DNA from 3 places in the Streptomyces aquilus genome. Region 1 is predicted to be linked to each of the others. Evidence: riboswitches for the same ligand, from Rfam matches in the RefSeq annotation. Region 1 holds a riboswitch; each other region holds the start of a gene.
The links. A riboswitch is a leader RNA that binds a small molecule or an ion and turns the genes downstream of it on or off. The one in region 1 is predicted to bind cyclic di-AMP.

Region 1 (3,413 bases):
GTCGCCGTCGAGGTCCTCCTCGACGCCCCCCTGGACGCCGAACCGGCGGGCCTGGACGGCGTCGCCACGATCATGGCGCGCGCGTTCTCCGAGGGCACCGACAAGCACTCCGCCGAGGAGTTCGCCGCCGAGCTGGAGCGCTGCGGCGCCACCCTCGACGCGCACGCCGACCACCCCGGCGTCCGTCTGAGCCTCGAAGTCCCCGTCTCCCGGCTGCCCAAGGCGCTCGGGCTGCTCGCCGACGCCCTCAGGGCGCCCGCGTTCGCGGACGACGAGGTCGAGCGCCTCGTCACCAACCGCCTCGACGAGATCCCGCACGAGCTGGCCAACCCCTCGCGCCGGGCCGCCAAGGAGCTCTCCCGGACGCTGTTCCCGGCGGACCTGCGCATGTCGCGCCCCCGCCAGGGCACCGAGGAGACCGTGCGGAACATCGACTCGGCCGCCGTACGCACCTTCTACGAGAAGCACGTCCGCCCGGCCACCGGCACCGTCGTGGTCGTCGGCGACCTCACCGACGTCGACCTGGACGGGCTGCTCGGCGACACCCTCGGCTCCTGGACCGGCTCCGCGGCCGAGCCGCGCCCGGTGCCCGCCATCACCGCCGACGACACCGGCCGGGTCGTCATCGTGGACCGCCCCGGCGCCGTCCAGACGCAGCTGCTGATCGGCCGTATCGGCGCCGACCGGCACGACCGCGTGTGGCCCGCGCAGGTGCTCGGCACGTACTGCCTCGGCGGCACCCTCACCTCCCGTCTGGACCGCGTCCTGCGCGAGGAGAAGGGCTACACCTACGGCGTACGGGCGTTCGGGCAGGTCCTCCGGTCCGCCCCGGACGGCACCGGTGCCGCGATGCTCGCCATCAGCGGCTCCGTGGACACCCCCAACACCGGTCCGGCGCTGGACGACCTGTGGACGGTGCTGCGCACCCTCGCCGCGGAGGGGCTCACCGACGCCGAGCGCGACGTCGCCGTGCAGAACCTCGTCGGCGTCGCCCCGCTCAAGTACGAGACCGCGGCGGCCGTGGCGAGCACGCTGGCCGACCAGGTCGAGCAGTACCTGCCCGACGACTACCAGGCCACGCTGTACCGGCAGCTCGCCGCGACCGGCACCGTCGAGGCCACCGCGGCGGCCGTCAACGCCTTCCCGGTGGACCGCCTGGTGACGATCCTGGTCGGCGACGCGGCCGCCATCAAGGAGCCCGTGGAGGCCCTCGGTATCGGTGAAGTGACCGTGGTGACGGCCGAGTAGAGGCACGCGCGCGTGAAGGGGCCCTGGTGACTGAAGCGTCACCAGGGCCCCTTAATGTCCGAATAAGGAATGAATTGAAGGCTGGTTGGCTGTTTGCCCTGTGGGATGCGCTACAAATTGCCTGATCCGTTTGGGGATTGAAAGTCGCCCCGCTTAGCGTCGTCCGGGCTGTCCGTCAGGCAGTGCGCCGCGCCCGCGGCACCGGACAGTCATCGCCGAGTCCCCGTACGGCGCGAGCCAGGGGAGCCGGGGACCCATGCAGTCCCTGGGGTGAATCGGACGCCCGCGCGTGAAGCGAGGGGGTCCGTAGGAGACCTTCCTGCTCCGAACCCGTCAGCTAACCCGGTAGGCGAGAGGGAAGGAAAGGATCAGCCTCCACATGGCGTTCACGCGCCCCACCGGGAAGCATCGTGCCCCGAGCCGGATGAAGCGCAGCACCGCCCGCGCGGCGGGGGTCGCGGCCCTCACCACCACCGGCGTCATCGGCACCCTCGCCGCCCCGGCCCTCGCCGCGGAGCCCGCGGTCGAGCAGACCGGACTCATCCCGGTCGTCACCATCGGCGACTCGGTCGCCGACCAGATCGACGCCCAGGCCGCCGCCCAGGAGCAGGCCGCCGAGGAGGCCGCTCAGAAGAAGGCCGAGGAGCTGGCCCGCAAGAAGGCCGCCGCCCAGGCCAAGAAGGAGCGCGAGGCCAAGGAGCGCGCCGCCCGCGCCGCCGCCGAGCGCAAGCGCCTCAACACCTATGTCGCCCCGATCTCGGGCTCGTACATCTCCACCGGCTACAAGGCCGGCGGCGCCGTCTGGTCCTCCGGCAGCCACACCGGCGTTGACTTCCACGCCGCCAGCGGCACCTCCGTCCACGCGGTCGGCTCCGGCACGGTCGTCGAGGCCGGTTGGGGCGGGTCGTACGGCAACAACATCGTGATCAAGATGAACGACGGCACGTACACCCAGTACGGTCACCTGTCGTCCATCGGTGTCTCGGTCGGCCAGACGGTCACCCCGGGCCAGCAGATCGGCCTGTCCGGCGCGACCGGCAACGTCACCGGCCCGCACCTGCACTTCGAGGCCCGGACGACTCCGGAGTACGGCTCGGACATCGACCCCGTCGCCTACCTGCGCTCGCACGGCGTGAACGTCTGAAGCGCGGCGTGAACGTCCGAGGCTCGGCGTGAACGTCTGAAGCGCGGTGTGACCGTCCGACGGCGGACCGCAAGATCTCCCGGAACCCCGGCTCACCGAGCCGGGGTTTCGCCGTTTTCGGCACCCCGCTGTCCAAAAAATATCCATGGATTCCGGTCCGCCATCGGAAATTCCCGTTCCTTGCAATAGAGTCACTGAACACACGTCAATCGTCGACGTTTCACGGGGATTAAAGCGGAGGTCGGTCATGCGTATTCCGGCGCACTCGGTATGCACCGCGATCAGGGACGACATCGTCTCCGGTGTCCACGAGCGCGGCAGCCGCCTCACCGAGGAACTCCTCGCCCGCCGCTACGGCGTCTCCCGCGTCCCCGTCCGGGAGGCCCTGCGCACGCTGGAGGCCGAGGGCTTCGTGGTGACGCGGCGGCACGCGGGCGCGTGCGTGGCCGAACCGACCGAGCAGGAGGCCGCCGACCTGCTGGAGATGCGGATGCTCCTGGAGCCGCTCGGCGCCTCCCGGGCCGCCCAGCGGCGCACCGAGGCGCACCTGAAGGTCCTGCGTGGCCTGGTCAGGCTGGGCCAGGAGCGGGCCAGGCGCGGCAACAGCGAGGATCTGCGCTCCCTGGGCGGCTGGTTCCACGAGACGCTCGCCCAGGCCTCCGGCAGCCCCGCCCTGACCTCGATGCTGACCCAGCTGCGCCACAAGATCTCCTGGATGTACACCGTGGAGGCGCCCGCCAACCCCGTGGAGTCCTGGGCGGAGCACGGCGCGATCGTCGACGCCGTGGCACGCGGGGACGCGGAACGCGCGCGTGCGGTCACCGCGCTGCACACCGAGCGCTCGACCGCGGCGCACCGCCTTCGATTCCGCGCCGCGGGAGATCGGCCCGAACGTGTGAGGAACTCGCAACATCCCGTAAACATGCCGAGCCTGCGGCATTAACACGAGGGCCGTATACAAAGAAGCAGTAATTCGCGGGGAAGTATTTCTGCTGCCCGCGAGAGGGAATTCGAAAGGGCC
Region 2 (3,413 bases), 1.2 Mb from region 1:
GAACACCGCGCCCGGCATCCGCCGCTTCCAGTGCCCCATGACCAGCACGATCAGCACCGGCCACAGCACCGTGGCCAGCGCCAGCAGCGCCTCGGCGAGCCGCTGCCAGTCCAGGGCGGAGAAGCGGGTGCCCAGCACCGTGGTCGCGGCGATCGCCGTGAGCGCGCCCGGCGTCTCGGCCTCCGCCACCCAGCGCGAACGCTCCCGCAGCAGGCGTACGGCGAAGCCGGCGGCCAGCACCACCCAGGCCACGCACGCCAGCACGAGGGCGATGCGGGACATCACCTCGTACCCCGTCAGATGCAGGGCGACCGACACGATGCCGGTCGCCATCACCGCGGAACCGGCGGCGGGCGGGCGCTGCGCCCACCAGGTGCGGAGGGGGGAGGTATGGGGCGTCTCGGACATGAAAGCGATGCTAAGGAGCGCGTGGGGGGATCAGAGCGGGGCACGCGCGCGGGCGTGGAGAAAAGAGCGCGGGGCGCGGAGGGGCGACGCCTAGGCCGGGCGCACCACGCTGTGGATCGCCGACTCGCCGTCGTAGTAGATCGACTCCTCGCGGACGTACGCTCCCGGCTTCGGCGCGTGGATCATCATGCCGTTGCCGATGTAGAGGCCGACGTGGCTGACGTCGTCGTAGAAGAAGACCAGGTCACCTGGCTGTGCGTTGGCGAGGGAGACCGTGGTGCCGAAGTTCACCTGGTCGTAGGTGGTGCGGGGGAGGGAGATGCCGGCGGCGTTCCAGGCGGCCTGGGTGAGGCCGGAGCAGTCGTAGGACTCGGGGCCGGTGGCGCCCCAGACGTACGGCTTGCCGACCTGTGCGCGGGCGAAGGCGAGCGCCTTGTCGGCCTTGGTCGCGTAGGAGGAGTCGGCGGTTTGGGTGGTTTGGGTGGTTTCGGAGGGGGAGGGGCTCGCCTTCTGCTCCGCCGCCTTCTGCTGCTCCGCCAGCTCCGCGGCCTTGCGGGCGGCCTCCTCCTGCTTCTTCTTCTCGATCGCCGCGAGCCGCGCCTTCTCCTCGGCGGTCAGCTGCGACAGCAGCTCGCGCGCGGCGGAGAGCTTGCGCTGGACGGTCGCCTTGGCGGTCTTCAGGTCGGCCTGCGAGCCGGTGAGCGTCTCCAGGCTCTCGGTGGCCTCCTGGCGCTTCTTCATCGTCGCGGACTGGGCGCTGATGTAGTCGTCGACCGCACCCTTCTGACGGTCCGTCATGCGGCCCATCAGCTGCGTCTGGTCGAAGTAGTCCTGCGGGGTGTCCGCGAGCAGAAAGGTCGCGGTGTCGGGCGCGGAGGCGCCGGTGCGGTACTGGGCCGCGGCGAAGGAACCGAGCTCCTCGCGGGCCTCGTTGAGCTTCTGGGTGCGCTGGGCGACGTCGTCGAGGAGGGTGTCGACCTCCTTGCGCTGCGCGGCGGTCTTCTCCTTGGCCGAGTTGTACTTCTCGGTCGCCGACTCCGCCTGCCGGTAGAGGTCGTCGACCTTCTTCTCGACTTCCTCCAGGCTCGGCTTGTCGTCGGTCGAGGGGGCGGCGGTGGCCGTCTGGGAGAGCAGGGCCACGGAGGTGAGGGCGGCCGTTGCGAGCGCGGGGGTGCGTATGCCTGCTACGCGCGTTCCCGCAGGACGTGGCCTTGCGTGCGACGCCAAGGGAGGCGACTCCTTCCATGTTCCGCCTACCGAGTTAGCTGTCGGGTTCGGGCGGGTGGTTCGGAAGGTGTGCCCTACGGCCGTCCCCGAGAGGGAGTGGGCCGATTCACCCCAAGGTCGGTGTGGGTCCCCGGCTCCGGTTGCCATGGCGGCGCACCGGACTCGGCGGAGGCCGCGCGGCCCGGCGACGTTCGCCGGTGGGGGTCGTACGGCCTGACCGGCACGGTAGCCAACGGGTGTGGCCCCTGTGAAGGTTGATGTCCGATAGGCCCGATACATTTTCGTGACCTTGGGTGGGCGGGGGAGAAGATCGCGCGGTTTCTCACGGAACGTGACGGTGGGGTCCTGGAGGGTGAGAGGGCCCGAATTCTCGGGGCGGCGGCGGGGTGTCAGTGGGGAGCCCTAGACTCGGAGAGCGATGACAGGCCTCTTTGACGACAGCTTCCTGGCGAACCTCCAGGCCCCCCAGGGCCACGAGGAGGAACCCCCGCCGCCGCCCGAGGACGAGCACGGACCGGAACCCGTTCCGGACGATCTGTTCGGCGGGAAGTTCGACGTACCGCCGGACCGGGACGCGTACTACCGCGACGGCGCCCCGCGCCCGGCCCTGGACGCGGCGGCGCTGATCGAGGGGCTCAACGAGAACCAGCGGGCCGCCGTCGTGCACTCCGGCACCCCGCTGCTCATCGTGGCCGGCGCCGGCTCCGGCAAGACGCGCGTGCTCACGCACCGCATCGCCTATCTGCTGGCCGAGCGGAATGTCCACCCGGGCCAGATCCTCGCGATCACCTTCACCAACAAGGCCGCGGGCGAGATGAAGGAGCGCGTCGAGCAGCTCGTCGGCCCGCGCGCGAACGCGATGTGGGTGATGACCTTCCACAGCGCCTGCGTGCGCATCCTGCGGAGGGAGTCGAAGAAGCTCGGCTTCACCTCGTCGTTCTCGATCTACGACGCCGCCGACTCCAAGCGCCTCATGGCCCTGGTCTGCCGTGACCTCGACCTCGACCCCAAGCGCTTCCCGCCCAAGTCCTTCAGCGCCAAGATCAGCAACCTCAAGAACGAGCTGATCGACGAGGAGGACTTCGCCGCCCAGGCCACCGACGGCTTCGAGAAGACCCTCGCCCAGGCCTACGCCATGTACCAGTCGCGGCTGCGCGAGGCCAACGCCCTCGACTTCGACGACCTGATCATGACGACGGTCAACCTGCTGCGGGCGTTCCCCGATGTCGCCGAGCACTACCGCCGCCGCTTCCGGCACGTCCTGGTCGACGAGTACCAGGACACCAACCACGCCCAGTACGCCCTGGTCAGGGAACTGGTAGGCACGGGTGCGCACGACGAGGACGTCCCGCCGAACGAGTTCGACGTCCCGCCCGCCGAGCTCTGCGTCGTCGGTGACGCCGACCAGTCGATCTACGCCTTCCGCGGCGCGACGATCCGCAACATCCTCCAGTTCGAGGAGGACTACCCGAACGCGACGACGATCCTGCTGGAGCAGAACTACCGCTCCACCCAGACGATCCTGTCCGCCGCCAACGCGGTCATCGAGCGCAACGAGTCCCGCCGCCCCAAGAACCTGTGGACCAATGCGGGCGCCGGCGCGCGCATCACCGGCTATGTCGCCGACACCGAGCACGACGAGGCGCAGTTCGTCGCCGAGGAGATAGACCGACTGACGGACGCGGGCGAGGCGAAGGCCGGCGATGTCGCCGTCTTCTACCGCACCAACGCCCAGTCCCGAGTCTTCGAGGAGATCTTCATCCGCGTCGGCCTGCCCT
Region 3 (3,413 bases), 1.4 Mb from region 1:
GGTCCGCGGGCTGATCGGCCCCTGGTCCCACCAGTACCCCGACCGCGGGCTGCCGCCGGGCCCGGCGATCGGCTTCCTCCAGGAGACCCTGCGCTGGTGGGACCAGCACCTCAAGGGCGTCGACACCGGCGTCCTGCGGGAACCCCTGCTGCGGTCCTGGGTCAGCGACTCCCACCGCCCCGCCACGGTCTACGACACGCTCCCGGGCCGCTGGGTCGGCGAGCCGGCCTGGCCCTCCCCGCACGTCACGACGGTCTCGTACGGCCTCCAGGGCGCCCCTGTCCTCGTCCGCTCCCCGCAGCACACGGGCGTGGACGCCGGGCGTTTCTTCCCGTTCGGGAACGACGCCGACCTGCCGCCGGACCAGCGGGAGGAGGACGCCCGGTCGGCCTGCTTCGAGTTCGCGGTGGGTGAGGAGACGTGGGTGCTGGGGCGGCCCCGGGTGCGGTTGCGGGTGACGTGCGAGGTGCCGCGCGGGCAGGTGATCGCACGGTTGTGCGATGTGGCGCCGGACGGGTCGTCGACGCTGGTCACCCGGGGCGTGCTGAACCTGTCGGCGCGGCACGGGCGGGACCGGGCGGTGCCGTGGGAGCCGGGGGCGAGCGGGGAGGTCGTCTTCGAGCTGAACGGCATCGGGCATGTCTTCCCGCCCGGGCACCGCATCCGGCTCGCGGTCTCCTCCGCGTACTGGCCGTGGATCTGGCCGCAGCCCGAGTCCGACGCCGGCTTCACACTGGACCCGGCGGGCAGCTTCCTCGAACTGCCGGTCAGGACACATGACGTGGACTCGGACACCGGCATCGGCTTCGGCGAGCCCGAGCAGTCGGAACCCCTGGGCGTGAACTACCCGGCCACCCTCGACGAGCCCCGCCCCGAGCGGCTGGTCGTGCGGGATGTCGCCAAGGGCGAGTGGCGGCTGGAGGTCGACCCGCGCTACGGCGGCACCCGCTTCTACCCCGACGGCCTGGAGTTCACCGAGGACGCGCTGGAGACGTACACGATCCAGGAGGCGGACCCGCTGTCGGCCCGCGCCCGTTCGGACTGGTCGATCCGGCTGCACCGGCCGGAGCTGGGCTGGGACACCACCGTCCGCACCCGCTCGGAGATCACCTGTGCGGCGACCGAGTTCCTGACGTCCAACGAGGTGATCTGCACCGAGAGCGGTGAGGTGGTCTTCCACCGGACCTGGGAGAAGCGGATTCCACGGACCGCCGGTTAACCGCCAGTTGAGGGTTGATTGCCCGATTTGCCGTTCTCGTTCTCCGCGGTGAGTTGGCTCACTTCACCCTGCCCTCACCCTGTCCGAAAACCCCGGAATTCCGGGGCGCGCAAGCCGGACACCAAGGTCAACAGGTGCGATCTGTGAATCCGGTACTTGTTTCGGACATGTGCAGTCGCATACGTTCCGGGCCCGGGCGGACGCCGAATCCTGCCGCCGCCCGTAGACCGCTCACCTCACCCAGAGAACTTCACGGCAGGAGCGGGGGACCCAGGTAAGTCGCCGGGCCGGACGTCTTCGGACGCGCCGGTACGGCTTGGGGTGAAGTCATGCCTTCTTCGGCATGGCCGGGCAGCTCCCGCCCGAACCCGACAGCTCACCTCGCAGGCGCCGGAGAGGAACTTCGTCATGCGTCTGTCCCGCAAGCTCGCCGTCACCGGTGCCGCCGTCGCCGCACTCGCCTTCCCCGTCGTCGGCGCGACCACCGCGTCCGCGGCCACCACGACCACGGTCACCGCCACCTCGCTCGGCTACTCCGACACCCTCGACGGCTGGATCCGCGCCTCGCTCCAGGTCATGGCGCAGAACGGCATTCCCGGCACCTACGACGGCATCTACCGCAACGTCATCCGCGAGTCCTCGGGCAACCCCTACGCCATCAACAACTGGGACTCCAACGCCGCCGCGGGCACGCCCTCCAAGGGCCTGCTCCAGGTGATCGACCCGACGTTCAACGCGTACCACGTGGCCGGCACGTCGTGGGACTCCTACGACCCGGTCGCGAACATCACCGCGGCCTGCAACTACGCGGCCGCGGTGTACGGCTCGATCGACAACGTGTACGGCGCGTACTGAGGTCTGCCGAGGGCTGATTGAACAGTCTCTCGTCGGGGACTGCTTGAACAGCCTTTCGCCGAGGGCTGGTTGAAGAGCCTTCCGCAGGGGCCTAGTGGAAGAGTCTTTCGAGGACGACGGCGATGCCGTCGTCCTCGTTCGACAAGGTCACCTCGTCGGCCACGGCCTTGAGTTCGGGGTGGGCGTTGGCCATCGCGACGCCGTGGGCCGCCCAGTCGAACATGGGGATGTCGTTGGGCATGTCGCCGAAGGCGAGGGTGTCCCGCGGGCCCAGGCCGAGGTACTCGGCGGCCAGCGCGAGGCCCGTCGCCTTGGTGATGCCGCATGGCTGGAGTTCGACGGTGCCGGGGCCCGACATCGTCACCGTGGCGAGGGAACCGACGACTCCGCGCGCGGTCGCCGCCAACTCGTCGTCGGTCAGGGCCGGGTGGCGCAGCAGCACCTTGCTGATCGGCTCGCACCACAGGTCGTCGCGGCGGCCCACCCGCACGGCGGGCAGCGTCGGGTGCGGCATCAGATACCCCGGCTCGATGAGCGTGAGCCCGTCGACCCCGTCCTGGTCCACGGCCGCGTACACCTGCCCCACCTCGGCCTCGATCTTGCCGAGCGCGGTCTCGGCCAACTCCCGGTCCAGGGTGACCGACCACAGCAGACGGTCCACGCCGGCGTCGTAGACCTGCGCGCCCTGCCCGCACACCGCGAGTCCGGTGCTGCCGAGGTCGTCGAGGAGCGGCCGCACTCTCGGGGCCGGTCGGCCGGTCACCACCAGATGCCGGGCCCCGGCCGACGTCACCCGCGCGAGTGCGGCGAGCGACCGGTCGGAGAGCGTGTCGTCGCCCCGGAGGAGGGTCCCGTCCAGGTCAGTGGCGACGAGTGAATATGCGGTGGGTGCGGCCATGATCAGAGAATACGGATGGAATCCCCCGGCGACTCGACGCGAACCGGACGGCCGCAGCTTTCACATCCGTCGACGGCGACTCCGGTTGGGAGTTGACGGCGGCTCCGGTTGAGAGTCGGAGGGGAGCCCGCACACCACCGGTTGCGTCGGTCGGTGGGTGAGATGCTCGCGAGATGACCGATCACCCGGAGACCTTCCTGAACCATCTGCGGACCGCCGCGGTCGGCATCCTCGAACGCTTCCCCGAGCAGCTCAGGCCCGAGATCTACGCTCTGTCCTTCCGCATCTGGCGCATCGACGGCGACGACCGCCACCCGTACGTGGCCATCGGCTACAACACCGAGAGCCAGTACGAGCGCGAGAGGTACCCGGGTGACGAGGGCGAGGTCCGCTGGAACTACGCCTACTGGCTCCTCGACGGCTTCGAGATGCTCGGCAACA

Region 2: another riboswitch for cyclic di-AMP. It lies ahead of EJC51_RS29750 (C40 family peptidase); the one in region 1 lies ahead of EJC51_RS35340 (M23 family metallopeptidase).
Region 3: another riboswitch for cyclic di-AMP. It lies ahead of EJC51_RS28665 (transglycosylase SLT domain-containing protein); the one in region 1 lies ahead of EJC51_RS35340 (M23 family metallopeptidase).

What each region holds. Positions count from the first base shown of each region.
Region 1 covers NZ_CP034463.1:7,661,128-7,664,540, forward strand. The annotation lists gene EJC51_RS35335 (M16 family metallopeptidase) at 1-1,248, shown strand, start outside; cyclic di-AMP (ydaO/yuaA leader) riboswitch at 1,452-1,615, shown strand; gene EJC51_RS35340 (M23 family metallopeptidase) at 1,628-2,392, shown strand; gene EJC51_RS35345 (GntR family transcriptional regulator) at 2,640-3,335, shown strand.
Region 2 covers NZ_CP034463.1:6,434,508-6,437,920, forward strand. The annotation lists gene EJC51_RS29745 (tellurite resistance/C4-dicarboxylate transporter family protein) at 1-408, opposite strand, end outside; gene EJC51_RS29750 (C40 family peptidase) at 499-1,635, opposite strand; cyclic di-AMP (ydaO/yuaA leader) riboswitch at 1,644-1,813, opposite strand; gene pcrA (DNA helicase PcrA) at 2,054-3,413, shown strand, end outside.
Region 3 covers NZ_CP034463.1:6,212,033-6,215,445, reverse strand. The annotation lists gene EJC51_RS28670 (CocE/NonD family hydrolase) at 1-1,219, shown strand, start outside; cyclic di-AMP (ydaO/yuaA leader) riboswitch at 1,442-1,624, shown strand; gene EJC51_RS28665 (transglycosylase SLT domain-containing protein) at 1,628-2,074, shown strand; gene EJC51_RS28660 (HAD family hydrolase) at 2,166-2,972, opposite strand; gene EJC51_RS48875 (hypothetical protein) at 3,146-3,413, shown strand, end outside.